Regions from separate parts of the Gorillibacterium sp. CAU 1737 genome, predicted to be linked through region 1. Evidence: riboswitches for the same ligand, from Rfam matches in the RefSeq annotation. Region 1 holds a riboswitch; the other holds the start of a gene.
The links. Region 1 has a riboswitch for FMN ahead of AAFN83_RS05650 (DMT family transporter). Riboswitches for the same ligand answer to the same signal wherever they lie in the genome.

Region 1 (14,804 bases):
TTATGGGAATCCTGACCGGATAATAGCCCTTCCCATTGCGAAGATCCACGGCTGTTCAGCCAACGAGCCGTATCGAGCATCAATTGGCTTAAGGAATCCGTATCCGCAACCTCCGCACGGAAAGGCTTAATGGGGCCAAGCACGTCGGTATGTACGATCTGAACTGCATTCAACATCTTGTTCGCCTCCTGAGTGATCCTTGTTTATGCCTACAAATGCTGCTGAATGAACGCGTGCACCTTGCGCATGTGGTCGGGGCCTGTCCAATGGCCGTTGAACGGATAGACAATCATTTCCTTCGAGCTGGTGATGCGGTTATACGCCGCATAGATAGAATCCGGCGTGCAGACCGGGTCCTTCAGGCTGACCGTACACAAGAGCGGAGCTTGGATCCGATCGGCCAGATTGACTGCGTCGAAATAGCTGAGCGTGTCGAGAGCGGCATCTAAATCTTCGGGATGGCGCGTGAGGTAGTCGGCCACTTCGGAGATCGAGCCGACCGAGTTGATGATAGCCGAATCAAGCTGACACATATTGGGGAGCGAAGCTACCGCGATGCGAACCTCTTCGCGAAGCAGCGAGCTGACCATCAGCGTCAAGCCTCCGCCTTGGCTGGTGCCCATGGCGATAATCCGCTGCGGATCAATCTCCGGCTGCTCCTTCACGAAGCGGACAGCCCGCAAGGCGTCCACTGTGATCGCCTTGTAGTAAAAGTTGTCCTTATCGAGGATATTCTGAGTCACCCAGCCTTTGGATGAGCCGCCGTGCTGAGCGAGCGTATTGCCGGTGATTCCCCCTTGACCGCGAACATCCACGGCAAAGACAGCGTAGCCCATCATGAGCCAGACGGCGTGGTGCTCGGGCAGCTCGCGGGAGCCGGTGTAGCCATGGTAGAGTACGATGCAAGGAAGCGGCTTGCGCGGTGCGTTCTCCGGAAGGAGCAGCCAGCCGTGAATAGGCGTGTCTGCAAAGCCGGTATAAACAACATCGTAGGAGATGGTCCCGAGAAGAGGCGACTCCGCTCTCGTCCGTTCCCCGCGAACCGGAATGGCTTTCTCCTCGAGCATTAGGCGATCCCAGAACAGGTCGAAGTCCGGTCGAGCCGTACGACCGGACTCCAGAGCTTCCAGGTCTTGAATTCGTTTGGCAATGGCGTTCATGAATACAAAGCCTCCTAAGGTAGGTCATGATGCAAGTTGCTTTCAGCTTAATACAATGGAATCCATTTGGCTACTCCACATGAAAATACCGGCCCCCATGTGGGAGCCGGTACAGAATAAAGCTGTGCGGTTTATTTTACGCTTGGGCCAGCGCCCCATCGCTCACGCTCTGCTTCTGCCGCGAAATGAGGAAGAGCACAACCCAGATGAGCAGGAAGCCAATGATTTGAGACGAGGTCACCAGCTGCGGCTGGGTCAGCCAGCCCATGTGGTACCCGAGCCAGTTGACGAGAATCCCCGCCATCGGAAAGCTCAATTCGGCAAGCGTTGCATACGACGCCTTGATGGCGCTCAAACCCTTGTAATAGAGCAGCATGCTGAGCAGGCCCGGCAAGAGGGCTTGCAGGAGCAGGTTGATCGACACTCCGGCGATCGAGCCTGCATCCGTCGGAAGCGTCCACGCCTCACGGTTGATGAGCACCATGACGAACAGGAGCGGTAACGCCATCGTGAACCGAAGCGAGGTGACCGTTTCGTATTTCATGGAACGCAGCAGGTAACTTCCCATGACCGTGGACCCGCCCCACAGCAACGCGGCCCCGATGGCGAACAGGTTGCCCGGCTTGATGAGCTGGGTGTGGTCTCCGATCGGAAGCGACCACCCGAAGGTCAACAGGTACGTTCCGGCTAATGCGATGACGACGAAGAAGCCAAACGACTTGGGCAAGGCTTCCTTCAGCACGAGGCGAGCGAGCAGGATGGCCATTAGCGGCTGAAGCTTTTGCAGAAGCAGGACGGCATTCAAGTCCCCGTAAGCGACGCCTTTGGTAAACAGCACGGTGGCGATTGCGGACCCGCCCCAGGATACGAACAGGATTGCGCCAAGCTGGCGAAGGCCGATTCCCTTCAGATCGGATCGGTTCTTCCACAGCACAGGACCTGCGATCAGGACGAGCAGGATGTGCTCCAGAAAGACAAGCTGGGTCGAGGTCATGTGGGTCAAGAGCAGGTTGCGGAACAGCGGGTCGATTCCCCACAGCGCAGCCCCAATCACCACAAACCAGAACTCCTTGCGGACCCGCGGAAGACGGACCAGGGGCGACGGCGAGACATGGACATTGTTCATCTGACTCATAAGCGGCTCCTTCTGACGTTCAGGACATTGCGGTAAAAAAGCCCCTACCCTGCACATAGGCAGACTAGGGGCTCGGTCAAACAAGCATGCGAAAAGAAAGCTATCGCAAAGCGGCTTGCCGATCTTCTACCATCCGGACTATCACCGTCGGCCCTGGAATCGCACCAGATCAGTCCCCTCTTGCACGGGAGTCGCGGGCTTCGTCTTACGGAAGACGTTACCGCCGGTAGGGACTTGCACCCTGCCCCGAAGATCTTTTCGTTTAGTTGATGATTAGAGCATACCTCACCCACTTACGAAAATCAAGTGACAGAGTGATGAATGTTACGACTTTCACATGATCTCGTCGCATGAACCGCATCCCATGACAAAAGGAGAACCCCGGTCCGGGGTTCTCCTTTTGAGCAAAGCCGCTTCGTCCATTACCGAAATTTACTGAGCGGGAACGTGAATTCCGGGAAACCCGCTGCGTACGGGGTGTACTCATAGGGCTCAAAGTACACGACGATGGCGTCATTTTGCAGATAAAACGGTTGGTCGTCGGCAATGGATTCGAACGGAGCCAGCAAATATCCATAGCGTTCCGGCAAGAGCTTTTTAACCTCTTTGTTGATGATCGTCTTGTAGTTCGGATTGTTCAGAGCGGCTTGCTTAAGCGTCAGCACATCCCCCGTCTTCAAGTCGAAGGTATACGCATGACGCGCAGGGGATCCATGAGCCCCTCCCAAATAGAGGTAATCGCTTAAGTAGAGGCTGAGTTTGCCATTCTGATTGTTCGTGATGAAGTAATTGAGCGTATAGCTGTTTTTACCCGAGAACCCCGGCTCCGATTCCGCCAATTGTTTCCTCGCCTCGGCAGCCAGCTTTTTGACCTCATTTTCCAGGAAGATGCTGATCTTGTCTTGGACCGCTTCATCCGGCATTTGCCCGATCCGCGGATATTGGATGTCGATATCGGCTTTGCTTGTCGTCTCTTTGATTTCCTTGGTCATGACGACTAGTTGGTTATACGGGATTCCATGTACCGAGATGGTACCGTCCGGGTTTGCTTGCACGTAATATTGGAAGGTTTCAAGGAAGAACCGAAGCGGCACGTAGGTCGTTCCATTCAAGATAACCGGATCCGTCCCGTAAATCTGTTGGTCGTTAATCGTATAGGGCCGCGGCTCGCCCGTCTTCGTTGTGAGGGTTACGTTGCGCCCGCTTACCGTAGATGCCTTCTCCTTTTGATTCCAGCTGAGCTTGAGATGAAGGGCGTCGCTGATCGGCCTCAGCGCCACATACGTGGTTCCGCCGTCCTTGGAGACCGCCCCGGGGACGGTTACGAGCTGCCCGTCAATCTTGAGCTTGAGTGTCTTCGGGATTACCCTCTGCGCTTCGCTGGCAAGCCGAATAACATCAGCATTTGCCGCAGCAGCGGAGCTAGAGCTGGGCAGCATCACGGAGGCCCCTCCAGCGAGCAGCGTCACCGCGAGCGGTACAGACAGCCAGCGGAGAGCCGAAGCGGATTTACGGGGTGGGGTTGGACCTTGCTTCGGATTGGATTTCATGAATAAGACTCCTTTTCTCCATTATGAGCAGCAGAGAATCTGTCGGTTTCGGTATGTCCGAAGTGCGGGAATATCATGCATCTGAGCCGCAGTTCCGATCGAACATCCTTACCTAGAAAAGACGAGAAAGACCGGCATTCGGTTTCACTCGTCTTTACCCTTTGCTTTCTATTGTTGAAACGTACTCAGCGGGAATCGGAATTCGGGGAAATAGTCAAAGAATCTGGTTGTGTAATCAAGCACAGGGAAGAATACGACGAGCATATTGTTGTGAAGATAGAACAAGGGATCGTCCGATATGGATTCGAACGGCTTGCTGAGCGGACCGTACTTTTTGGAGAAGAGCTCCTTAATCTCCTTGTTGATGATCGCCTTGTAGCTCGGATGGTTCCCGGCAACCTGTTGGAGTGTTAGGACTTCCCCCGTCTTCAGATCGAACGTAACGGGAAATCGGGTGGGAAAGGCATAGCCCGCACCCTGAAAAAGATTGCTCTCCAGGATGATGCTGAGCCTATCCTTCTGATTATGCTTGATGAAGTACTGAATGAAGTAGAGATTCTCATCCGCGTATTGACCTTGGTAGGTAGCGAGTTCCTTCCGCCCTTGCGCAGCCAGCTCCTTCACTCGCGCTTCCAAGTATTGGTTTAATTTGTCTTGAACGGTTCTGTCCCTGAATCCGTCAATCTGCGGATACTGAACATCGAGCTCACTCGTTCGGGTCAACTCGTGAAAACTCTTCGTCTTTACAGTCAGTTCGTTCATCGGCAGTTTATTTGCCGTGAAGACCCCGCTTGTCAAGGCGTTCAGTTCATAGGAGAAGCTCTCCAGCAAAAAGCGCAAGGGAACATACAAGCTTCCTTTTACGAGGGAGGGCGTCGGTCCCCAAATGCTTTGACCATTGACGGTATAATGGTGCCGCAATGTACTTGGTAGAGCTGTTCGGACCGTAAAGCTTGTGTTCCGGCCAAGGAGGGTCCAGCCCTGCTCCTTCTGGCTCCAGCCTAGTTTGAGCTGCAGCCTCTCACTGATTGGCCTTAACGCCACATAGGTGGTCTTGTCTTTTGAGATCCCTCCAGGAAGCGTGAAGCTCTGACCGTCGATCTTGAGGGTAAGCGTCTTTGGCGTAATTGCGGAAGCTGCCGTGCTGCTTACTAGCGTGGGGGGAGACGATGCGTATGCAGGGGTGAGGCTTTCGCCCGCTGCTCCTCCTGTGAGAACGATCACCGATAACGAGAGAACCAGCCGTCGAGCGGTTGAAGCCTTGTGGAAAGGAAATGAGATCTTCTTCATGAGACGGATCAAGTCTTACACTCCTTTATCACCAGGGGTTGGCTGTCGGATGCGACGAGTTGAGTGAACCATTCTATGGAGATAGACGCCAAATAATGGAAGATAGTTGCGCTCATTCGAGGTCTTCGTCCCATCCCAATGCCATTGACAACCTTAATCTTTGTCCTCATGGGTAGAAAAAGGAATGGCGTGCCTCTCGTGGTCATGGACATCACCTGCACCGGGTGAATCCGGAAGAACATAACCGAACAGGAGCGGCAGAAGCAGCAGCCCATATAACAAAAAACGGCTTTGTCCCTCCCCCGCTTGCCCTGCATCGTCTGCACAACACTCACAGATCAAGGCAGCGGGTCGATGGATCGTGAGGGCGATCCACAACTGTGCCCCTGCAATCAGAATCAACCCGATGGCGGCGAGCTTAACCGGAATCAAGAGCCTCGATTCTACATACAGCGAGAGATGACCGTACCGAACCAGATGAACGATCGACCCGGCATAAAGCAAAGAGAGAATTCCTTTGATGATATGGGAAATCCGCTTTTTTCGGTATGGCTTGAATTGCACCGTCATTCCTTCCCCTCTTAAGCCCACTTCTCTTCCCCTCCTTTAGCGAAAGATTGCCGCTCCATGCTCGACAAGCAACACTCCCGCCAGTACAAACAGCACCACGAGGCCCGACAGCAAAAGAACAAAGCGGCCGCGGAATACCGATAAAAGCATGAGCGTCCCCTTGAAATCGAGCATCGGGCCCAAGACGAGAAAGCCGAGCAGAGAGCCCTTGGGGAGAAGACCGGCGAAGGAAGCCGCCACAAAGGCATCGGAGGTCGAACAGAGCGAGAGGACATAGGCAAGGCCCATCATCAAGAGGCTGGACGGGAGCAAGCGATCTCCGATGCCGGCGAACGCAGCCGCGGGGATACTCGCCTGCAGCAAGGCCGCCACAAAGCAGCCCAACAACAGGTAGAAGCCCATTTCGAAGGTCTCGTGGCCGGCATGCGTAACGGCTTGGGAGAGCTTTTGCCCCATTCTCGGAGTGGGGTCTGAAGCGCGTTCGGATTCCCGTGGCGAGACTCCTTGCAGTTGAGCCCGACTGAATTTCAAGGGGGAGCCGATTCCCATAACGAGCACCACCGCAGCAATCCCGCATCCGGCAAACAGTCCGAGCCCCATTCGGGTCCAGGCGATTCCGGGATCGAGGTGAAAGGCTGTGCTTGTCGCTGCAAAGACAACCGGATTGACAATCGGCCCCACGAGAAGGAAGACAAGACCGATGTAGAGCGGCATTCCTTTCGCCAGCAACCGGCGGACAATGGGCACGATACCGCATTCACACAGTGGAAAGAGGATGCACAACACACAGGCGGCCGCTATCGCCGCGACCGGATTCTTAGGCAGGAGTCGGCGCAGCGTATCCTCGCTGACAAAGACTTGAACGATGGCGGAGACCATAACCCCAATGAGCAGAAAAGGCAGCGCCTCCAGCACGATGCCGAGAAAAAGCGGCTTCATTCGCATCAGCATTGGCAGGATCAAGCCTGCCGCATGCTCCAGATGGTTCCGGCCCAGCATGAAAATCGCCAAGCTCGCTAGAATGAACAGGGAGAGCGGAACGGATCGACGGAAATTCCAGGTTCCCAAGGCAGCCCCTCCTCGCAGGAATGGGATTGGAACGGCATTCGTTCCTCCTAACTAGCCTATTCCCTGCTTGGACAGGTTATGATGGCGATCATATTTCCTGGGAGAGGGCGAATATCCATATCAAAAGGGAGATACAGGCTTCCCTTCCTCCCCTTTCACCGAATCGATAAGGAGGCGATATTCGGATGGTCCCCGTTCTCATCCTCAGTGGGTTTCTGGGCAGCGGCAAAACGACGCTCCTGCTCCGTCTCATTCAAGAAGCACAGGAACGCAACCTTCGGGTGGGCATTCTGATGAATGAACTCGGTCGACAGGATATCGACGGAAGAATCGTGCAGGAATCATTTGATTCTTCCATTGCCAAATTGTTGGACGGCTGTGTATGCTGCACACGCAAGAGCGAGCTCGCTGGATCCATCGGCACCTTGCTTGCGGATAAACCGGATCTTCTCTTGTTGGAGCTGACCGGCGTCGCCAATCCCGAGGAGGTAGCGGAAGCGCTCACCGACTCCTCCCTGCTGGGTCGAGTCCGCATCAAGCAGATCGTCACTGTGCTCGATGCCGAGCACCTGCTGGATTACAACAGCGTCTTCGCCTCGGACCGAGAGCTGGTTGACACCCTGCGCAGCCAGGTTGCAGTTGCGGATGTTCTCGTACTGAACAAGACCGATCTGGTTTCTTCAGCACGGATGCCCAAGCTGGAGAAGGCCATTCGCAAGTTGAACGAGAAAGCCCCTCTCCTTCCAGCAACGCGTTGTGCCATCGAGCTGTCGCCCTTCTTTGAAGGCCTCGCTCCGGCTGGGTATGAGAAGAGCCTCCCGGTAGGCCGAGGGCGGCCGCTTGTACGTGTGAAGGCAGCGGGTACCTCCGTACTCGAGTTGGCGCAAGAATATGGTTCAGAAGCATCCGTGAGGGACTTGCCGCGTGCAACCACCCACTCTCGTCTCGTTACCTTCACCTTGGAATGGCCGGAGAGGGTAGCTTTATCGCCGACTGCATTGATCGGCTTTCTAAAGCGATGGGGGACCGGGCTCCTTCGGGCAAAAGGCTACCTCCCCCATCCTCGTGAAGGAATCCGGCTCCTTCAGTATGCCGGAGGCCGTGCGGAGTGGAGCCAAGTTGCGGACGGAACCCCCTCTCCCCTGGTACTCATCACGCTGGATCTGGAGGAAGCCGACGTTCGCGAGGAGTGGGAACGGCTCATCGCAACCGGGTAAGCCGGGAGGCGCAGGGTCACTTGGGGCGCTGGAGTCGCTGGGGCTTGCGGTTCGCAGGCAGCATCAGGTCGCCGGGGCTTGCGATTCGCTAGGGGCGGCAGGTTCGCAGGCGGCATCAGGTTGCCGTAAGCGCCAGGTTCGCAGGCAGCATCGGGCCACTGAGGGCGCTGGGAGCGCCAAAAAAAGAGGGACCGTCCATTACGGACTGTCCCTCTTTCGCTTTTCGCTTGTATCCTTCGCTTCTTACAGCGCCCAATTGCCTGCGCGGAACACAGGCTCGAGCGTTCCGTCGGCGAGTTCGCCATCGATGTCCATCTCAGCGGAGCCGATCATGAAGTCGACGTGGGTCAAGCTGTTGTTCAGGCCATGCTGTGCGAGCTCTTCTTGCGACATGTTTTCCCCACCTTCAATGGCACTCGAAAAGGCTCGGCCAATGGCAAGATGGTTGGATGCATTTTCGTCGAAGAGCGTATTCAGGAAGATCAGGTTCGAATTCGAAATCGGCGAATCATGAGGAACGAGAGCCGCTTCGCCCAGGTAGTGGGAGCCTTCATCCATCTCGATGAGCTCTTTCAGGGTGTCGTAGCCCTTCTCCGCCTTGAAATCGACGATGCGCCCCTTCTCGAAGGTGATCGTAAAGTTCTCGATCAGGTTCCCGCTGTAGCTAAGCGGCTTCGTGCTTGAGACGTAGCCCTCCGTTCCTTCCCGATGCGGAGAGACGAATACTTCTTCCGTCGGCACGTTGGCGTTGAAGGCATTTCCTTTCGCGTTGGCAGAGTTGCCGCCGCTCCAGACATGCTTCTCCGGCAAGGCTACGGTCAGCTTCGTACCGGGGGCACTGTAGTGAAGCTTCTTGAACTGCTTGGCATTCAACTGATCCACACGCTTCTGAAGCGTTTCGTTATGTGTCTTCCATGCGCCTACCGGATCGGGCTGGTCGCAGCGCGTTGCGCGGAAGATCGCTTCCCATAGGGCACGGACAGCTTCGTCTCCCTTGAGCTCCGGGAATACCTTCTCCGCCCATGCTACCGATGGAGCGGCGATAATCGACCATGTGGCACGGTCGGTGTATGTATATTCGCGCCATTTCGCGAGAGCAGCTCCCGCGGCGCGCTGGAACGACGCCCCTCGAGCCGGGTCAGTGCCCGCCAGGAGATCGGGGTCGCGCGATTCGATCAGCAGGTAGGCTCCGCCTCCGGCTGCAACCTCGGTGACCGCGTCCGCCCGCCACTGCGGGTACTCCCCAAACGATTCTTGCGGCGCCAGCTTGTAACGAAGTCTCGTCACTTCATCGTCGGTCCACTCCACATGGACGGTTTTGGCTCCTGCCTCATAAGCCTTCTTGACGACGAGCCGGACAAATTCAGGCTGACTGAGCGAAGTATTAATCCAGACGGTTTCTCCGGGTTGAACGTTCAGTGCGACCTTGACCGTCAATTCTGCATAACGGTCCAAGCATTGATCAAAATTCATGGTTTTTCCCTCCACTATAAATAATGCAGTTACGTTCTCTCTCTTTTAGCTTCGACAAGGTCATTTCGATCTCCTCTTTTCACAGACACCGATACGGGACACGCTCTCCCCTCTCCTCATTTTCGACGAAATCAGGGAGTTGTAGACGCAAACTTCGACAGCCGGGCAGCAGGATTTTTCCATCGCTGCGGTGAATAGTTATACACCCGGTAGAATCGGGTAATCATGCTGAAGAGAGATAGATTCGTTCCATGAAGAAGGAGTGCTGCTATGCTGCAAAGTCGATTTTTCCGCAACTCACTCAAGATCATCGCGGTGCTGCTGATCATCTTTCTGATCACCAAGGTGAGCTTCCTGCTGAATCCGCTCGTGTCCATCGTCAAGATTCTCGCGCTCCCCTTCATGCTGGCGGGCTTTTTTTATTACACCTTCCGCCCGATCGTCAACTACATGACCGGACGCAACCTGAACCGTTCCGCCGCGATCCTGCTTCTCTATTTCGTGATCACCGGCTTCCTGACGGTCATGATTCTCCTCGTCTGGCCGCTGCTTCGAACGCAAGTTCAAAACCTGATGAACAACCTGCCTCAGATGATTCACGGCTTCCAAACCCAATTGAACGAGCTTCAAGAAAGCCGGCTGTTCAATTACATCGATTCCAGCGGAAGCGACTGGACGCAAAATCTGACCAAGTACTTAGACTCGGGCGTCACCTATGTAACCAACTATTTGTCCAACTCTTTGTCGGCGTTTACAAACCTTCTGTTCGTCCTGTCGACGGTCCCTTTCATCCTCTATTACATGCTGAAGGAGAGCAAGAAGCTGCCGAAGTCGGTGCTCAAGGTAACCCCTCGCTCCTATCGCAGAGATGTGAAGAAGGCGCTGGTGGACATGGACTCCGCCCTCAGCGGATATATTGTAGGCCGCGTCATCATTACGTCGCTGCTGGCCCTCATGATGTACATCGGATTCCTGATTATCGGGCTCCCTTACTCACTGCTGCTCGCGGTTGTCTCACTCTTCTTCAACCTGATCCCGTACATCGGGCAATTCCTTGGAGCGGTCCCTTGCTTGATCGTAGGCTTTATTGATTCCCCTACGACGGCCATCTGGGTACTGGTGGTCATCCTCGTCGCCCAGCAAATCGAAGGAAACCTGCTCGCTCCTCACATCTATGGCAAGCGCCTTGACGTCCATCCGCTGACAACCGTTGTGCTCGTCCTCGTCGGGGGCGATCTGCTCGGCATCGTCGGCATCCTGGCAGCTCTGCCGATCTATCTGGTTGTGAAGATCGTCGTGGTGCTGCTATACCGCCTCTTCCTGCAGGAGAAAGTGGAAGAGTTCGTCGAGTGAAGCGGCTTCCCTCGAAGGAGTGAGACTTACTACTTAAAACAGACAAAGCGGTTCTTCTCGTTCCCAGTGGACGAGAAGAACCGCTTTTTGGTTGAGTTGGCAACATGCCGGAGCTTTGTCGTCAGTCGGAGCCAAAGTACCATCCGCCTGCTTCGCTTAGGACTTGGTCGTGTCCTCCGGTTGCACGGGTACAACTTCTACGTCTGCCCCATCTGCGGCGAGCACTCCAGCTGCTTCGGGATTTGGGGTGTACCACCCCGAATGATCCCGGAACCAGGAGAAGGCGTTGGTGGCGATTACTTTCAATACTGCATAGCCGGGCACGGCTAGCACGATTCCGACGAACCCAAACAGATTGCCGGCGGTCAAGATCACGAAGATGATGGTGATCGGGTGAATGTGCAGGCTCTTGCCCATGATTTGCGGAGAGATGAATTTGCCTTCCACCAGTTGGACGACGGTCCAGACCACGATCATTTTGACCAGCATGACCGGGGAAGTCACCATGGACACGATCAAGGCAGGGGTGATCGCAATGGCCGGTCCCAAGTAGGGCACAATGCTCGTGCAGGCGGCGATGAGCGCCAGGGTCAGCGAATACTTGAGGCCAATGATCAGATAGCCCACGTAGAGCAATGCCCCGATGCAGAAGCTGACGATGATCTGGCCGCGGATGTAGGAGCTAATCTGATTGTTCATCTGCGACATGATGCGAAGCGAGTGGCTGCGCATTTTGATCGGGGCGAAGTTGACGATGTGCTCTGGCAATTTTTTTCCGTCTCTCAAGAGATAGAACAGGATGAAGGGCAAGGTTGCCAAGGCGAGAACAATATCTTTAAGGACATTAATAAATGAACCCAACCCGGATACCGTATTCTGGAGGAAGTCCGTGATCTTTCCGGACCATCCCTGGGTCAGCTTGATCGGATCGGTTCCCGTCCACGCATTGATCTGGTTCAGATAACCATTCTTCAGCTCCTCATTCAGCTTCTCCTGAACTTGCTCGCTGTACCGCGGAATGTTTTCGATCAAGCCGTTGATCTGACCCGCCACGAACGGAATGACGTTCACGAAGAGAATGACAAGCAGCCCCGCGATGATCAAATAAAGCCCAAGAATACTATAGACCCGCTTGATTCGCTTCCGCTCCAAAAAATCCACGATCGGATTCAACAGATAATAGGCAATGCCCGTGAGAATGACTGGCAGCGCTAATGTCTTGAACAAGACGTTCAAGGGGTGGAACACAAAGCTGATTTTGGAATAAACCCAGATTACCAGCCCGACGAGCAGCAGCACGAGAAGGCTCCGTACCAGCAGGTTCGCTTGCAAAATCGATTTTAATCCGTTGCGTATGCGCATTTCTCTCTCTTCTCCTTCATGCGTAGGCCCGCTTTGTCTTGGTTTATCAGGCTTCCATACGTCTGGGCAAGGAATGAGGTTTCAGAAACCTGCGCGAAAGCAAGCTGCGACTGGATCGAGCGCTCTATCGACTCTTCCCGATCAAAAGCTCGAAGGTATTCGCAAGGTTAGCACGGGCCCACTCGATATGCCCTTTGTTCTGATAGCCGCGGTAGGTGCATTCTATGTATTGCACGAGGTCCAGATGAAGATCGTAGAGTTCCCGCCGGATCTGCTCGGTTTCGGTGAGGTGAAGCTTGCCGTATCCTCTGCGGAACGCTCCCGGCTGATGGAATTTACCGAAGAAGTTCTCAAAGAGCGGATCCCCCCAGAGCGAGCGTTCAAAATCGATGATACCGACGACATGATTGTCCTTTACGAACAGGTTCCCTTCCCAAAGGTCCCAATGAATGAGCTGGGGAACCTTGACCTCCTCGAAGGCGTCCAGCCGTACCTCGATTTCATGTTCGACGACAGAGTAGGGCAAGGGCAGCTCAATGCCCGCATCCTTGCCATCCTGCAAGAGATCGTGCATCAACAGGTGGAAGCCGTCCCTCCAGGTAGAAGCGGCCCCGTATTCCGTTAAAAAGTACCCGAACTGCTCCCCCGTAACGCTGTTGATCATCCGATTGTAGCGTCCAAGCTCCTCTTCAATCTGCTCCTGCTCGTCCGTGGACAAGGTATCCTTGACCTTGTTGTAAGGCTCAGCGTCCAGGTATTCCTTAATGAAGTATTCACATGGAACAAGGCTGCACGAGGGGTCATAGACGTAAATGTGCGGGACCGGCACTTCTGGCTGCTTCTGCGTAAGAAGCCGGGTTACCTCCACCTCTACCCTCATGGTATCCCTCTCGCTTCGCATCACCGTTTGCCCTTTGGCCGGAGCGGCTTTCAGCATCAGCGTGCGTCCGCTCTCCAGCTCAACCCGATAGCCGGTATTGGCCCATCCGTCCGCCAGCTCTTGAATCGACCGTGCTTTTTCCTGCAGGGTTTCCCGAAGGATGCGATCGATCTGCTCCGGGCTTAATTTGATTTTTTGTAAGCTTTCCACCTTCATGCCTCCTCGAAGACAAGGCGCGTCAGGCTCTGCCTCGCGCCGTACTGAACGAATTGTCTTCTAAAGTATAGAGGCGGCCCTCCTTGCGGTCAAAATGAAAATATTCGGGTCAACCCCAACAATTTTCTTCAAAAATGGGATAGTGTCCATACCACCCGCGGTTCCCAGCCATATAATGCTGAAGCTTCATGGGAAGGGGTGAGTAACGATGGGAGTTGTTGCAGGCGCTGGCTACGGTTCTTCCTTCGCTTTTATTCTGGTACTGTTCGTTCTTCTGGTCATCATCTTGAAGTCCTTCTATTGATTATACCCACTCCAATAAATGGAGAAGGCGATCCCTTATCGGGATCGCTTTCTTCATTTTTATTCTTGTTCAAAGCTTTCTCCTAGCCAAGCTTACAGGTTCCGAGTTCGAAGAACCCTCATGCTGTTGAGGACGGCCAGAAGGGTGACGCCTACATCGGAAAAGACAGCTTCCCACATCGTCGCGATGCCGAACGCTCCGAGCGTCAGGAAGATGGCCTTCACGCCTAGGGCAAAGAGGATGTTCTGCATTACGATCCTTCTCGTACGGCGTGCCAGGGCAATGGCCTTGGGGAGCTTCGAGGGCTGGTCGGTCATGATGACAATATCTGCGGCTTCAATCGCGGCGTCCGAACCCAGACCGCCCATCGCAATGCCAACATCCGCTCTGGCGAGCACCGGCGTGTCGTTGATGCCATCGCCGACAAACAAAATCTTTTCGTGCGGCGCTTTTTCGGCTTCGATGCGCTCGATCTCCTTCACCTTGTCAGCAGGTAGCAGCTCCGTACGGACTTCGTCCAAGCCCAGCTTCGCTGCAACGGCCTCTCCGACTCGGCGCGAGTCGCCGGTCAGCATGACGGTTTTGCGGATGCCCATTCTCTTCAGCTCGCGAATGGCCTCAGCCGAGTCGTCCTTGACCTGATCCGCAATCGAGAGGTACCCGGCATAGGCTCCCTCTATGGCGAGATGAACAACCGTACCAATCGAATCGACTTCTTGTCGAACAATCCCTTCCCGATCCATCAGCTTGGCATTCCCGGCCAGAACTCGCTTGCCGCTCACGGTTACTTGAACACCGTGTCCCGAGATTTCATCGTAATTTGCCAATTCTTCAGTGCGAATTTCCTTGCCGAATCGTTCGCGGATGGAGATGGCGATCGGGTGACTGGAATACGCCTCAGCATAGGCTGCATAGGTCAGCAGCTCCTCCTCCGAATAAAAACTGGCGGGTGCGATCTTCTCGACCTGAAAGACGCCTTTCGTCAACGTCCCCGTCTTGTCAAACACCACGTAAGCGGCATTGTTCAAAGCCTCCAAGTAGTTGCTTCCTTTGACAAGAATGCCTTCCTTGGAAGCCGCTCCGATCCCTCCAAAGAAGCCGAGCGGGACCGAGACGACAAGAGCGCACGGACACGAGATGACGAGGAAGATTAATGCCCGATAGACCCAATCCGAGAATTCGGCCCCGCTCACAACGAGCGGAGGAATAACCGCGAGAAGAAGGGC
Region 2 (14,804 bases), 320 kb from region 1:
TATAAGACGACAGCGGGCCAAAAGTCCCGGGCGCGGATGAGCTCCGCCCCGGGATTCTTTCGTTATGCGGTGCAACTTTTCCCTAGAAGAAACCGTCAATTTGTCCGTGGTAGTCAAGAGAGACAAAGAGGGGGAACTCATGAAGAAGTCGAAGAAACGCCTCATCCTCGGGATCCTGCTCCTTCTCGTGGTCGTGGTCTGCGTCTATGTGTACCGGGTGTATGATTCCTTGAACAGCCTGAGCAGCCACGCCGAAGAAGTCAGCGGAACTACGGAATGGAAGGGCAAGGATCGAGTGAACATTCTGCTGCTCGGGGGGGATTCCCGCGACAGCGGCAAGGATCAAAATCCGCGCGCCGATACGCTCATGATTGCGTCCGTCAATCCAGTGGACAAGAGCATTGTGCTGTTCTCAGTGCTCCGCGATACGTATGTGAGCATTCCCGATCACGGAAAAGGCAAAATCAATGCAGCCCTCGCCTACGGAGGACCCTCATTGGCTATTCAAACGGTGAGCGAGCTATTGGACATTCCCATTCATTATTACGTCTATACCGACTTCCAAGGCTTCATGTCCTTGATCGACGCAGTTGGCGGCGTGACATTGGATGTAGAGAAGGACATGGATTATGAAGATGCGGCCGACGGTCACAAATTCGACATCCATCTGAAAAAAGGCGTTCAGGAGCTGGACGGCAAAACCGCCCTGCAATACGTACGCTTCCGTCACGATGCGTTGTCGGACCTCTCGCGTACCGAGCGGCAGCGCAAGCTGATCACCGCCGTCACCGAGAAGCTTCAGAATGCGTCTTCTCTTGTGAAGCTGCCGGGTATCATCAAATCAGTCAGCCCTTATGTTACGACGAATATGGAGCCTTCCGACATGCTCAAGCTGGGCAAGCTAGGCTATGACGCGAAGGGCAATGGCATCCGCAGCGTGCAGCTGCCGCCGACGAATCTCATCAAGAACATCCGCACGAAGAGCGGAGCGGCCCTCAGCGCGGACCCTGCTGCTCTCCAAGGCTTTGTGTCTTCCACGCTGGAGCAAGCCGATCAGAAGGCTTCTGCCGATGGGGAAACGGGTGGGAAGTAAGCGCAGGCCTGTCGATTAATCGCTAAGCTATCCTCTAGGCAAGCAGGCACTCCGAGCATGGAGTGCCTGCTTGTTTTTTATCTGAAGTGCGGTGACGGACGAGGATCACGGCTTGCCCATTATGGAAAGACAGGGTTTGCAAACCCGCTCTGGAGTGGTAGAATCGGGATAACCCCTTGAAAGAGGGGGGAAGATTTCCTTCGGGGCAGGGTGCAAGTCCCTACCGACGGTGACCGCTAGCTTGGGGAGACCCCGCCAGTGGAAGTCCGTGACCTGAGTGTTAGGAACGGTTCGTATCCCGTGTCCTGCTCTCGGCTGATCCGGTGCAAATCCGGGACCGACAGTTACAGTCTGGATGGGAGAAGGAAATGCGACAGAACCAACGGCTCGGCTTCTTTGTACCTCCTTTCACAAGCCTATCAAGAGCGGATTCCGTTCGTTGATTGCTTGTCTTTCGTTCATTCGCTCGAAGAGGAATGCGGGATTCGCCCGCCGTCTGAATCAGCATGAGCAAGGAGACTGGATGGCTGTCGTTGGCGCTGCCCGTATTTCAGAACCCAAGCCCCCGAACCTTTGGATCGGGGGCTTTTTTGTTGTGACTTGTGTGGATCCGCCGCGCTTGGGAAATCATCGAAGAAGGGAGGAATCCGAGTGGACGAATTGAGCGATGATCATTACATGGGGCTGGCCCTCAACCTCGCGAGGGGAACAGCGGGACAGACCGGGATCAACCCGGCGGTAGGCTGCGTCGTGGTGAAGGACGGGCGAATTGTGGGCATGGGAGCTCACCTGAAGCGCGGGACCGCCCATGCGGAGGTTCATGCGTTGAACATGGCGGGCGGTGAAGCCGAAGGCGCGACCGTCTACGTCACGCTGGAGCCGTGCAGCCACCACGGCAAGACACCGCCGTGTGCGGACCGGCTCGTGGCCGAGAGGGTCGCGCGCGTGGTCGTCGCGGCGAGCGACCCGAACCCGGCCGTGGCCGGACGCGGGCTCGCCCGGCTGCGCGAGCAGGGAATCGCCGTCGTGACGGGCGTCCGCGAAGCGGAAGCCCTCGCCCTGAACGAGGCGTTCCGCAAGTACATCGTGACGGGGATGCCCTTCGTCACGCTGAAGACCGCGAGCACACTTGACGGCCGGGTCGCCAGCCGCACCGGGGACAGCCGGTGGATCACGAACCCGCAATCGCGGGAGTTCGTGCACGTCCTGCGTCACCGGAACCAGGCGGTGCTGACCGGCATCGGCACCGTGCTCGCGGATGACCCGGAGTTCTCGACGCGCCTCTCCGTACCGGCTCTCCAGCCGGTTCGGGTTATCGTCGACTCCGAGCTCCGGCTTCCGTCGGATGCGCGGCTCCTTCGCCCAGGCTCCGGCGGGCCCGTGCTCGTGCTGACGCGCGAAGGCGCAGACCCCGAACGAGCGCGCCGGCTGGTGGAGCGAGGCGCCGAGGTCGTGCCCGTCGAGGGAGCCGGAGCGCGCGTCAGCCTGCGAGCCGCCTTGCGCGAGCTCGGGCGGCGCGAGATTGGCTCCGTCCTCCTCGAAGGAGGCGGCCGTCTGAACGGCGCGATGCTGGCGGAGCAACTGGTCGACAAGCTCGTGCTCTTCTTCGCGCCGAAGATCATTGGCGGGGCGAATGCCCCCGTCAGCTTCGCCTTTGAAGGCTTTGACCGGATGGCGGATGCGATTCGCTTCACGAACATGAAGGCCGAGCCGTTTGGGGAAGACCTGTGCCTGACCGGCTATCCGATCTACGGGAACCTTTCTATGGAGGAAGGAAAGCCAGGAGCTGAGACAGGGGCAGAGGCAACAGGCACTATGACGTCGAGGGGAGGAGAAGCTCATGTTCACCGGGATCATTGAAGAAATCGGGGTTTTGCGCGGCGTGCAGCGAGAGGGGCAGGCGCTCGTCCTGACGATCAGTGCCACGCGCATTCTGGAGGATGTTCACCTCGGCGACAGCATCGCCGTCAACGGCGTCTGCCTGACCGTCATCCGGTTCGACGCCTCCAGCGTCTCCATGGATGTCATGCCCCAGACGTACCGGAGCACCAACCTGAAGCAACTTCAACCGGGAAGTCGGGTCAACCTGGAGCGTGCCATGGCGGCCGGCGGCCGCTATGGGGGACACATGGTGCAGGGACACGTGGACACACCGGGAAGAATCCTCTCCCGGAATCGGGAAGAGAACGCCGTCGTCTATGTCATCCGGCCGGAACGGGAGGATGTGCTGCGCTACATCATCCCGCAGGGCTCCGTAGCGATTGACGGCATCAGCCTGACGGTGGTGGACACGACAGAGGAATCCTTTGCGGTGTCCATCATTCCCCACACCTTGCAGGAGACCATCCTGGCCGATAAAGCGGCGGGTGATACCGTCAACCTGGAAGCCGACATCCTCGGCAAGTACATCGACCGCCTGCTGCGTGCACCGGCCCCATCCGCAGCAACCAAGAAAACAGGTGGCCTTACCGAGGCTTTTCTTGCGGAGAACGGCTTTCTTTAAGAACAACGAGTGAGAGTGATTTTGGAGCAACGGGCAGATAGAACAACAGGCAGATAAAGCAACAGACAAGTAGTGCAACTGACATTTGTTAGATATGGAAAGACAGGAGGGACAAAAGACATGGACCCCATTCGTTTGGATTCCATTGAAAAGGCGATCGAGGACCTGAAGCAAGGCAAGGTCATCTTGGTCGTCGACGACGAGGACCGGGAGAACGAAGGTGACTTCATCGCGTTGGCGGAGAAGGCTACCCCCGAAGTCATCAATTTCATGATTCGGGAAGGACGCGGGCTGGTCTGCGTGCCGATCACCGAAGAGCGTGCCGCTGAGCTTGACCTGCGGCCGATGGTCGAGCACAATACAGATAACCATGGAACGGCCTTTACCGTCTCGGTTGACCATGTGAGGACCACGACCGGCATCTCTGCCCATGAGCGCTCCTTGACCATTCAAGCGCTTATTGATAGCGAGGCCAAGCCAGGTGACTTCCGCCGTCCCGGGCACATCTTCCCGCTCATTGCCAAGAAGGGCGGCGTCCTGCGCCGAGCTGGCCACACCGAAGCAGCCGTCGACCTGGCGCGTCTTTGCGGAGCGGAGCCAGCCGCGGTCATCTGCGAGGTCATCCAGGAGGACGGCACGATGGCTCGCGTCCCCGATCTGATGAAGCTGAAAGAGGAAAAAGGCCTCACGCTCATCAGCATCCGCGATCTGATTCGCTATCGGAATGAGAAGGATGAGCTCGTCATCCGGGAGGTAGAGGTGAAGCTTCCCACCGACTTTGGAACCTTTCAAGCTGTAGCTTATTCGAACGAAGTGGACGGCAAGGAGCACATTGCGCTCGTGAAGGGAACGCTCGATCCCGAGAAGCCGGTTCTCGTGCGGGTACATTCCGAATGCTTGACTGGAGATGTCTTTCACTCCCATCGTTGTGACTGCGGGCCTCAGCTGGAAGCGGCCCTTGCCCGCATCGAGCAAGCCGGAGCCGGCGTCCTGCTCTATATGCGGCAGGAAGGGCGCGGCATCGGGCTCATCAACAAATTGCGCGCCTATAAGCTTCAAGAAGAAGGACTTGACACCGTAGACGCGAATATTAAACTAGGCTTTGCACCTGATTTGCGGGATTACGGCATCGGAGCGCAAATTTTACGTGATCTGGGTGTACGACAAATTCGTCTTCTGACGAATAATCCGCGCAAGATTGCCGGCCTGGAGGGCTACGGCCTTCATGTGGTCGAACGAGTTCCCCTGCAAATGCCGGAAAATGAAGATAACACAAACTACTTGCATACGAAGCAACAGAAGTTGGGCCATCTCCTGCAATTTGTGGAGCAGAACGAACCGAACGCCCAAATCCAACCCTCTTCTAATAAGAAAGGATGATCCAGATGACTCGTACGTTTGAAGGAAACCTGATTTCGGAAAACAGCAAGTATGCCATCGTCGCAGGACGGTTTAATGAATTCATCGTTGGGAAGCTGGTCTCCGGCGCTCTCGATGCCCTGAAGCGGCACGGAGCCGATGAGGAGGATGTGGACATCGCTTGGGTACCGGGTGCTTTCGAAATCCCTATCATTGCGAAGAAGATGGCGGAGACCGGCAAATACGATGCGGTCATTACCCTCGGCGCTGTCATTCGAGGATCAACCCCGCATTTTGACTTCGTGGCGAGCGAGGTGTCCAAGGGAGTGGCTTCGATCGGTCTCTCCACGGGAGTGCCGACGATCTTTGGCGTCCTGACCACGGACTCCATCGAGCAGGCCATTGAACGAGCTGGAACGAAGGCTGGCAACAAAGGCTGGGAAGCTGCAGCCACTGCCATTGAAATGGTGAACCTGGTTAAACAGATTCACGCGTAAGGGAGATTACGGAGAACCGCATGAATGGACCTACCGAGGAACAACAATCCGCATCAACACCGCTCGTTATGGAAGAGGCGGAGCCATCCGCCTCCGCCGGGGCCAATAAGGTAACCTTCAAGCTTGAAGCCTTCGAGGGGCCGCTCGATCTGTTGCTCCACTTGATTGAGAAGAACGAGGTCGACATCTATGACATCCCCATCCGGATGATTACAGACCAGTACATGGAATACCTGGACCTGTTCCAGGAGCTGGAGCTCGACCTCACGAGCGAGTTTTTGGTCATGGCCGCGACGCTGCTATCCATTAAGAGCAAGATGCTTCTGCCGAAGCCTCCGGTGATCGAGATGGAGTGGGAAGACGGCATGGAAGATCCTGACCTCGATCCGCGCACCGAGCTCGTCCGCCAGTTGATGGAGTACAAGAAATACAAGGAAATAGCCGATCATCTGCGGGAAAAGGAGCTGGAACGCAGCCACATCTTCACGCGCGAGCCGGTGGATTTGTCGCCTTATGCTCGCGAAGTTCAGTCCAATCCGGTGGAAGGGCTCCTGCCTCGCGACTTGCTCATCGCCTTTCATCGTGCCCTGAAGAAGATGGCGAACCGGCAAGCGGTCGCGCGTATTCGCCGTGATGAAATCTCCGTGAAGGAGCGGATCGGGCAAGTGCTTCGCCAGTTGAAGCGAGAAGGGGGCCGCGTCCTGTTTTCCCGGCTGCTGGAGGACGGGTTTTCCCGGGAGGAGGTCGTCACGACCTTCCTTGCCCTGCTGGAGCTGATGAAGATGAAGCAGATCGTCTGCTTTCAGCATCGCTTGTTTGAGGATATCGTAATTGAAGCCAGAGAGGATGAACGTGCGGTTGTCTCGGAATCCGATGTTACCGATTATTGAAGGCCTGCTGTTCGCAGCGGGAGACGAAGGGCTGGACGCCCGCCAATTGGCGGAGGTGCTGGAGATCAGCACGGCGGCCGCCCGCGAGCTGGTAGAAAGCTTGCGCCTAGACCTCCAGGAGAGCGGGAGAGGGGTGCAGATTATCGAATTGGCCGGTGCCTACCAGATGACGACCATTGCTGAGCATGCGCCTTATTTTGAAAAGCTTGCAGAGTCGCCGTCCCGTTCCTCGCTCTCCCAGGCTGCACTCGAGACGCTGTCCATTATTGCGTACCGCCAGCCGATTACTCGGGTGGAGATTGAGGAGATTCGCGGCGTCAAATGCGACCGGGCACTCCAGACGCTTGTTGCAAAAGAGCTTATCGAGGAGACAGGCCGTGCCGAGGCGGTGGGGCGTCCCATCTTATACGGAACAACCAAGCTGTTTCTGGATTACTTCGGCATGTCACGCCTGGAGGATTTGCCCGATTCGTCAATTTTTGAACAGGTTCTTAGCGCGGAAGAGGAGGATCGGCTTCTGTTTGGTCGAGCCGAGGCCAAGCAGATCACGTTCGAAGATTTTGCCCATGAGCCCAAGGTGGATCCCCTTCAAGCGGAGTTGGATGCCCTTGAGGAATCGTTCCGAGCTTTGGAGGAAGAGTCCCCGATTCCAGTCTCGGATGAGGAATAATCCATTCTTGTGCATTTATTCCAATCGGAACGTACACACTAACCCGTGTTCTTTGGCTGTGGTTTGCCAAAGCAGCACGGGTTTTGGTTTTTCATATGGAGTTGGCTTTGCATTCGGACTCAGGGAAGGGAGTATCCGCAATGGGGTGGTGGCTTACGCTCATCATAGTGCTCGCTCTTCTGCTCATAGGAGGAGCCATTCTGGCAAGCCGGATTCACATCGAATTTCGCTTTCGCCGCGCGCGGGAAGACGATCGGCTGGAGCTTGACGTGAAGGCCTTATTCGGGTTTCTTCATTACCGCTACGAGGTTCCTCGGATTGATTATAAAGGCATCTGGACCGGGTTTCGTTTTTACGGCAAAGGAGAGGAGCAAGGTCCATCGGTGCCAGGAACCCGCAACATCGAAGATCTTAACAAGCGGGATGTCGATTGGTGGACTTCGATCTATCGAAGCTTTAAGGAAAACGTTCGCGATTACAAAGGGTGGGTGAGGGAGACGCTGGCCCGGCTCGTGTGCACCGGATTTCGGTGGTCGACCTCCATCGGGGCGGGTAATCCCACGACGACCGCCGTGCTCACCGGAGCGGGATGGGGAGTAAAAGCCTTCCTGATCGGTCGCTTGACCGACCTCACGAGGGTGAAGGCGGAACCGATTCTACTGGTCAGTCCGGTCTACAATCGCTATTCATTCTCTACGGATGTAGAAGTGATTATGGAAGTTCGGCTGGGCTCTCTCGTTGCCTCTGGTTGGAGTCTCCTGCGCCGGGTTTCGAGTCTCAAGCAGATCAAGAACGTTCTTCGCAGCTTGCGCAGGCAGCAGAAAGCCGCATCTTCAGTTGCCTCTACCTTCACCAGCTCCAGAACCGGGTCATGACGGAATCGCCTCGGGCGTATAGAATTGAAAACAGGACGTGCCTTTCGGCACGTCCTGCTGCTTTCGTCGAGCTTCTTGAAATGTAACGTTGAAGCTCTGCAACGAGTTCAAGCTCGGGTGAGAGGAACGTTCGGGTCGACCTCTGCTTCGTAATCTACGCCCGGAAGACCAAAGCCAAACAAACGAAGGAAATCTTGCCGGTACCCTTCCAGGTCCCCAAGCTCCGCCAGGTTTTCCTCGGTTATGCGGTTCCAGAGCGCGTCAACCTCTTGCTGAACATCCTCGCGCATTTCCCAATCGTCAATGCGAATGCGGCCCGCTTCATCAAGCGGAGTCTCTTCCTTGTAAAGGCGATCCGCGTACAGACGGTAAATTTGCTCAATGGTTCCTTCATGAATCCCTTTTTCCTTCATTACCTTGAAGAGAAGGGAGATGTACAGCGGGACGATGGGAATGGCCGAACTGGATTGGGTTACGAGCGCCTTGTTGACCGAGACGACCGCTTGGCCGCCGATCTTATCCTGCAGCAGGCGATTCAGCTCATGTGCTGTCTGTTCCAGGTGGTCCTTCGACCGACCGATGGTTCCTTCCCGATAGATGGGATAGGTGATTTGCGGACCGATGTAGGAATAAGCAACGGTTTTGGCGCCTTGCGCGAGAACGCCGGCCGCAAGCAGGTCGTGAATCCAGAAATCCCAGTCTTCGCCGCCCATGACGGCGATGGTCTGACGGACTTCATCTTCGGTAGCCGGGGCTACCGTTACCTCGGACACCGCGCCGCTCATGAAGTTAACCGTCTTATTCGTATACGGGGCTTGAATGGGCTTGATGACGGAAGTAAACGACTCCCCTGTCTTCGGGTGCGTACGGCGCGGAGAAGCCAGGCTGTAGATGACCAGGTCGACTTGGCCGAGCTTTTCCTTGATGAGGGCAATCGTCTCCTGCTTGATTTCATCGGAGAAGGCGTTGCCGTTGATGCTCTCGGCAACAAGTCCTTCCGCGCGGGCGGCCTTCTCGAAAGCGGCGGTGTTGTACCAGCCTGCGGATGCGGTGCGATCCTTCTCGGCGGGACGCTCGAAGAAGACGCCAATCGTGTCAGCTCCGAACCCGAAGGCAGCGGAGATCCGGCTGGCCAACCCGAATCCGGTTGAGGCTCCGATGACCAGCACCTTTTTGGGACCGTTCAGCTTCGGTTGCTCCTTTATGTACCGGATTTGTTCGGCTACGTGCTCAGCGCAGCCTTCCGGATGGGCATTGGTGCAAATAAATCCGCGAATTTTCGGTTGAATGACCATCGGGATTCTCCTTTTTGGGCATAATGATATTCCCGCTATAGCAGCGTTGTTGGAACTTCGTGTTCCAGTATACCATGTCCCGATCGACTTTGCAGAGTAGAGGGGCGATTCTTCAACGCATCAAGCGCTTTAAACAAAAGCGATTTTGCAGAGGACTCATGCTTTCGAGCACAATGGGCATGCTACAAAAAGCTCATCACACATTGATTATGACCTCAAGGAGGAGTGACCCCATGTCCGACCATCCCATTCAAGGCCTAATGAAGACAGCTATGGAACAGATTACCGAAATGGTCAACGTGAACACCATCGTCGGGGACGCCATTGAGACCGGCGACGGAGATGTCATCATGCCGATCTCTCGCGTGAACTTTGGGTTTGCTGCAGGCGGCAGCGATTTTAACACAGAGAAAAGCAAGGAACTGGGAGAGGAAGCGAAGCATGCTTCCGTCCAGCTGCCCTTTGGCGGCGGCAGCGGCGGCGGTGTCTCCATCACGCCAATCGCCTTTCTCGTCGTCGGCAAGCAAGGGGTTCGGGTGGTACCGCTCGACAATCAAACCCATCTGGTGGAGCGGTTGATCGATTCGGCACCGCAAGTCGTGGACCGCATCCAAGGCATGCTGCAAAGCTTCAGCGCCAACCGAACGAGCATGACCGGAAACTCCTTCACGCCTGGAACTCCGGGAGCCGGGAATGCGAACATTCCCCCTGCACGTCCGGTAACCGGGAACTACTCCGGCGGGACAACCGGCGGCTCGTACGGCGGTGGTTTCTCCGGAACGGGAAACAGCGGGAATGGCTTCACCAATGCGGCAGAAGTGAATCCCTTCGCAGTATCGGATAATGCCGCTACGGTGACCTCGTTAACGAGCGTTGATCCCAAAGCCGACGTCTAAGAGAAGCGAAGCGCTCTCTTGATGCTAATTGTTGATGCTTACTTTGGATGGATGTGAGAAGACCGCCCTGGTGCTTTCGCCGGGGCGGTCTTTTTGCGGTTGTCCACGCGTGGACAGAGCATCGGACAACCGTGGACATGTTCCGGCTTCCAGCCGCATATAGATGGGGCATAAGAGATCGACCAATCGGGAGTGAGACCATGATTCGTAAGGTGCTTCGGAGGGCATGCCTCCTTCTTGGGGGAATGGCGTTGCTGACCTCCGTCCTGTCCCCTGTCTACGCAGAGCCGGCCGCAGGCTCAAAAAAACCTCCTGCCCTGGATACCCAGGCGGAGACGGCAGCACTCATTGATGTCACATCCGGACGGCTGTTGTACAGCAAGCAGGGAGACAAACGGATGCGAATCGCCAGCACAACCAAGATCATGACGGCCATTCTGGCTGTGGAATACGGCCATTTGTCGGACAAGGTGACCGTGACCTCTAATGCCTCTGGCAAGGAGGGCTCCTCTATTTATTTGAAGGCAGGCGAGGAGATGAGCTTGAACGACCTGCTTTATGGCCTTATGCTGCGGTCCGGCAATGACGCGGCAACCGCCATAGCGGAGCATGTCGGGGGCTCGCAGGAAGGATTTGTCTACTTGATGAATCAGAAAGCAGAGGAATTAGGCATGGTCGGCTCACATTTCGCCAATCCAAGCGGCCTCGATGCGGAGGATCATTATTCGACTGCTCATGATATGGCCAAGCTCGCCGCTTATGCCTTGAAAAACCCCCTCTTCCGCGAGATCGTCAAGACCAAATCAAAGCGAATTTCGAGAGAGGACGAGCCGTGGGACACCGTTTGGACCAACAAGAACAAGATGCTGTCGCTCTATCCAGGCTCCGACGGGGTGAAGACGGGGTTTACGAAGCTATCCCGCCGGTGTCTGGTGTCCTCCGCCACCCGGAATGGCCAGCAGCTTGCTGCCGTAACGCTAAACGACGGCAACGATTGGGCGGATCACAGCCGGATGCTGGATTACGGGTTTGTGAATTATCCGCTTGAGGTGGTTGTCCAAGCGGGTGAAAAAGTGGGGGAAGGCTTTGCCGCGTCCGAGGAATTTGCTTACCCGCTCACGAAAGGAGAGGCGGCTGACATCCGCCGCACCCTTCAACCTGCCGCTGTCAAAAGCCTGGAATACCGACTGGGGAAACGGGGTGACCTCGTTCTCCATCTGAATGGAGAACGAATCGGTCAAGTCTCCCTAAAGGAACTGCCCAAGCCCAAGATCCAATCATCGAGCGGAACGAAAGGGTCCTTTGCAAACGAGGACGTTGGAGAGTCGAACGGCAGTTCAGAAGCCAAGGACAATAGCTGGATGAATCGGTTTCGCATCGCCTTCACGGACGTTTGGTCCGCGCTCATTCCCGGAGAAAGGAAGAAGTAGCTTATGGTCAATTGGATCTGGCTGTTCTTTCTGGTGACCGGCATTGTGGTCGCCGCTGTGCAGGGAAACATCGATGTCGTGACGAAAGCCGTTTTTGAAGGAGCGGAGACAGGGGTTACGGTCTCCCTCGGCCTCGTCAGTGTCCTTACCTTTTGGATGGGGATGATGCGCATTGCGGAGGAGGGCGGCCTGCTGCGTGTTTTGTCCAAGCTGCTCCGACCGGTCGTACGGTTTCTTTTTCCGAGTGTGCCAATCAACCATCCTGCGGCAGGCTACATCATGTCCAACATGAGTGCGAATCTTCTCGGTCTGGGGAATGCCGCAACGCCGATGGGCATCAAAGCCATGCAGGAGCTGCAGCAACTGAACCCGAATAAGGAGCGCGCCAGTCCGGCGATGTGCACGCTGCTCGCCTTGAATACCGCAAGCATCACGCTCATTCCGACGACGTTGATCGCCATCCGCTTGAATCTGCATTCCGGCAATCCGGCCGAAATCATTGGTACCACTCTGCTCGCAACGGCCGTTTCTACAGCGAGCGCTATCCTCGTGGATCGTTGGTACCGCAGACGGGAGGGCTGATCCATGTTTGCCGTTCTATCCGCTGTGTCCGCCTGGGCGATTCCGGTTCTTCTCGTGTTCATTCCGCTCTATTCCGCTTTCCGCAAAGTACCGGTCTATGAGTCCTTTGTGGAAGGAGCGAAGGATGGCTTCCAGACGGCGGTTTCGATTATCCCTTCGCTCGTTGGCATGATGGTGGCCATCAGCGTCTTTCGCGCCTCGGGTGCAATGGACATGCTGGTGGGTGCCATCAAACCCTTGCTCGACCTGGCCGGCATTCCGGGAGAAGTGCTTCCGCTAGCCATTCTTCGGCCGATTACGGGTGCGGGCTCTCTCGCGTTTACCACCGACCTGATGAAGCAATTCGGCCCTGATTCGCTCATTGGACGCATAGCATCGACGGTTCAGGGCAGCACTGATACGACCCTTTATGTGATCACAGTCTATTTTGGCGCAGTCGGGATTCGTAAGGCAGGATACGCCCTTAAGGTGGGGTTGATCAGCGATGCCATCGGCTTCCTTGCTTCCGTCGCGGTCTGTTACCTGGTTTTTGGCTAATGCTTACGCGTTGTTCCATGTTTTGCAGCAAAAGATAGCAATCCAGGATGATTGGGAAGGGTTTCCGAAAAGGAAGCCCTCTTTTGCTTGTGATTTTGCTTTCGACTGGGTATGATTACGAATGAGGTGAACCGACAATATGGAACGTTTGCAAAAGGTATTAGCGCAAGCCGGCATCGCATCGCGGCGAAAAAGCGAAGAAATGATCAGCTCGGGGCGGGTACAAGTTAACGGAACCGTCGTGAAGGAGCTTGGAGTTAAAGTAGACCCGGCAGCCGACGAGATTCTGGTCGACGGCAAGCCGATCAAAAATGAGCAAACGCTTTACTTGCTCCTGCACAAACCCAAGGGCGTTATCACGAGTGCCAAGGATACCAAGGGACGCAAGGTAGTGGCTGACTATCTTCCGGGAATCAAGGAGCGTGTCTACCCGGTAGGCCGACTGGATTATGATACAGAAGGGCTGCTGATCCTTACCAACGATGGAGAATTCGCGTATGTGATGACCCATCCGCGTTATCATGTCCCGCGCACCTATCGGGCAACGGTCAAGGGGACGCCGCATGGCAAGGTGCTGGAGCAGCTTGCGAAGGGCGTCAAGCTGGATGACGGCATGACTTCGCCTGCCATCGTGGACTACCACGACGTCAATCCCGAGAAGAATGAAACGGTGATTTCGATTACGATCTACGAGGGACGGAACCGTCAAGTCCGCCGGATGTTCGAAGCGGTGAAATATCCGGTTATTCGACTGAAGCGGGTCCAATTCGGACCGCTCCATCTGGGTGCTCTTCCGCGCGGGAAATTCCGTCACCTGACTCCCGGTGAGGTTGAGGAATTGCGCAAAGCGGCGATGGAAGCGGAGCAAACGTCGGCGCGTCCAGCCGATTCACAATCCGTTCAAAAAAAGAATTAACGAAATCGCCAAAATTCGCTATAATGAGGGAATGATTTGACTATTCCGTGACAGCAGGAAATCGGAAACGGTTTCCTTCTATAGCGTATTTGCAAACCAGAAGCGGTCCGGTTTGCAAACACGCTCTAGGAACGGCCTGGATAGAGCCCGGAAGCGGGAAGGTTTAGGAGGAGCGTTTTATGTCAGAGAATATCGAAAGCATATTGGTCGTCGATGACGAAGAGAGGATCCGTCGGCTCCTGCGCATGTATTTGGAAAAGGAAGGCTATCGAATCGATGAGGCCGAAGACGGCGAAACGGCGCTCCAAAAGGCGATCGATCAAGATTACGACCTCATTCTGCTCGATTTGATGCTTCCCGGCATCGACGGGCTGGAGGTGTGCGCCCGCTTGCGGCAGTTCAAGGCGACCCCGGTCATCATGCTGACGGCCAAGGGAGAAGAGTCGAATCGGGTGCAGGGCTTTGAAGCCGGTACAGACGATTATGTCGTCAAGCCCTTCAGCCCCCGCGAGGTCATCTATCGCGTCAAAGCGATCCTCCGCCGCTCCTCGGCAACGGCGTACCTGTCCAAGGGAGCGAACACCAGCAACAACATCGTGTTCCCGCATCTGCTCATCGAGAGCGACGCTCACCGCGTGACGGCAGGCGGGCATGAAATTGCTTTAACCCCCAAGGAGTATGAGTTGCTTCATTACCTGGCGATCTCGCCGGACAAGGTGTTCTCGCGCGAAGAACTGCTCAAGGATGTTTGGAATTATGAATTTTTTGGAGATCTTCGTACCGTTGATACGCATGTGAAGAGATTGCGCGAGAAGCTGAACAAGGTATCGCCGGACGCAGCCGCCATGATTACTACGGTTTGGGGAGTCGGGTACAAGCTGGAGGTACCGAAATAATGCTCCTCTTTCGGAGCGTTGTCGGCAAGCTCTGGATGACCATTATCACACTGGTGGCTGTGGTGCTGATCATCTTGGGCTTGTTTTTGTTTCGCTACATCGATACGAAATTCCCCGATCAATCGGGGGCGCTGCTGAATACAGCCGAGAAGCTCGCCGAGAGCTACCGCTCTCATGAGGGAGATCCCGGCTTCGTTCTCTCCGCGAATGAAATTTTGGCTGCGGAAGAGGCCGGCATGGTCGTGCTTCCGCTGGAGAAATCGAATGAGGGCCTGATGATGACGCTCGCAGGAGCGACGGTTAAGGCAGAGGATGTCTTTGGCGAGAGTGATCTGAATGCGATACGCAAAGGAGGGCGCCTCAAA

Region 2: linked by a shared signal. The riboswitch ahead of ribD (bifunctional diaminohydroxyphosphoribosylaminopyrimidine deaminase/5-amino-6-(5-phosphoribosylamino)uracil reductase RibD) and the one ahead of AAFN83_RS05650 (DMT family transporter) in region 1 are both predicted to bind FMN.

The regions. Positions count from the first base shown of each region.
Region 1 covers NZ_JBDQQO010000002.1:262,492-277,295, forward strand. Annotated here, with positions in the region: gene AAFN83_RS05640 (GNAT family N-acetyltransferase) at 1-176, opposite strand, end outside; gene AAFN83_RS05645 (acetylxylan esterase) at 210-1,160, opposite strand; gene AAFN83_RS05650 (DMT family transporter) at 1,297-2,295, opposite strand; FMN riboswitch at 2,413-2,553, opposite strand; gene AAFN83_RS05655 (stalk domain-containing protein) at 2,718-3,845, opposite strand; gene AAFN83_RS05660 (stalk domain-containing protein) at 4,014-5,147, opposite strand; gene AAFN83_RS05665 (DUF1980 domain-containing protein) at 5,289-5,705, opposite strand; gene AAFN83_RS05670 (permease) at 5,742-6,773, opposite strand; gene AAFN83_RS05675 (CobW family GTP-binding protein) at 6,959-7,990, shown strand; gene AAFN83_RS05680 (aminopeptidase) at 8,234-9,463, opposite strand; gene AAFN83_RS05685 (AI-2E family transporter) at 9,734-10,816, shown strand; gene AAFN83_RS05690 (AI-2E family transporter) at 10,973-12,178, opposite strand; gene AAFN83_RS05695 (phosphotransferase family protein) at 12,303-13,268, opposite strand; gene AAFN83_RS05700 (YjcZ family sporulation protein) at 13,483-13,578, shown strand; gene AAFN83_RS05705 (heavy metal translocating P-type ATPase) at 13,671-14,804, opposite strand, start outside.
Region 2 covers NZ_JBDQQO010000002.1:587,171-601,974, reverse strand. Annotated here, with positions in the region: gene AAFN83_RS07330 (peptidylprolyl isomerase) at 1-5, shown strand, start outside; gene AAFN83_RS07325 (LCP family protein) at 140-1,093, shown strand; FMN riboswitch at 1,286-1,464, shown strand; gene ribD (bifunctional diaminohydroxyphosphoribosylaminopyrimidine deaminase/5-amino-6-(5-phosphoribosylamino)uracil reductase RibD) at 1,745-2,953, shown strand; gene ribE (riboflavin synthase) at 2,934-3,596, shown strand; gene AAFN83_RS07310 (bifunctional 3,4-dihydroxy-2-butanone-4-phosphate synthase/GTP cyclohydrolase II) at 3,717-4,976, shown strand; gene ribH (6,7-dimethyl-8-ribityllumazine synthase) at 4,982-5,452, shown strand; gene AAFN83_RS07300 (segregation and condensation protein A) at 5,521-6,342, shown strand; gene scpB (SMC-Scp complex subunit ScpB) at 6,326-7,012, shown strand; gene AAFN83_RS07290 (DUF2953 domain-containing protein) at 7,153-7,887, shown strand; gene fabV (enoyl-ACP reductase FabV) at 7,995-9,182, opposite strand; partial or broken gene ytfJ (GerW family sporulation protein) at 9,416-9,811, shown strand; gene AAFN83_RS07275 (D-alanyl-D-alanine carboxypeptidase family protein) at 10,279-11,508, shown strand; gene AAFN83_RS07270 (nucleoside recognition domain-containing protein) at 11,512-12,090, shown strand; gene AAFN83_RS07265 (spore maturation protein) at 12,094-12,627, shown strand; gene AAFN83_RS07260 (pseudouridine synthase) at 12,767-13,543, shown strand; gene AAFN83_RS07255 (response regulator transcription factor) at 13,723-14,439, shown strand; gene AAFN83_RS07250 (ATP-binding protein) at 14,439-14,804, shown strand, end outside.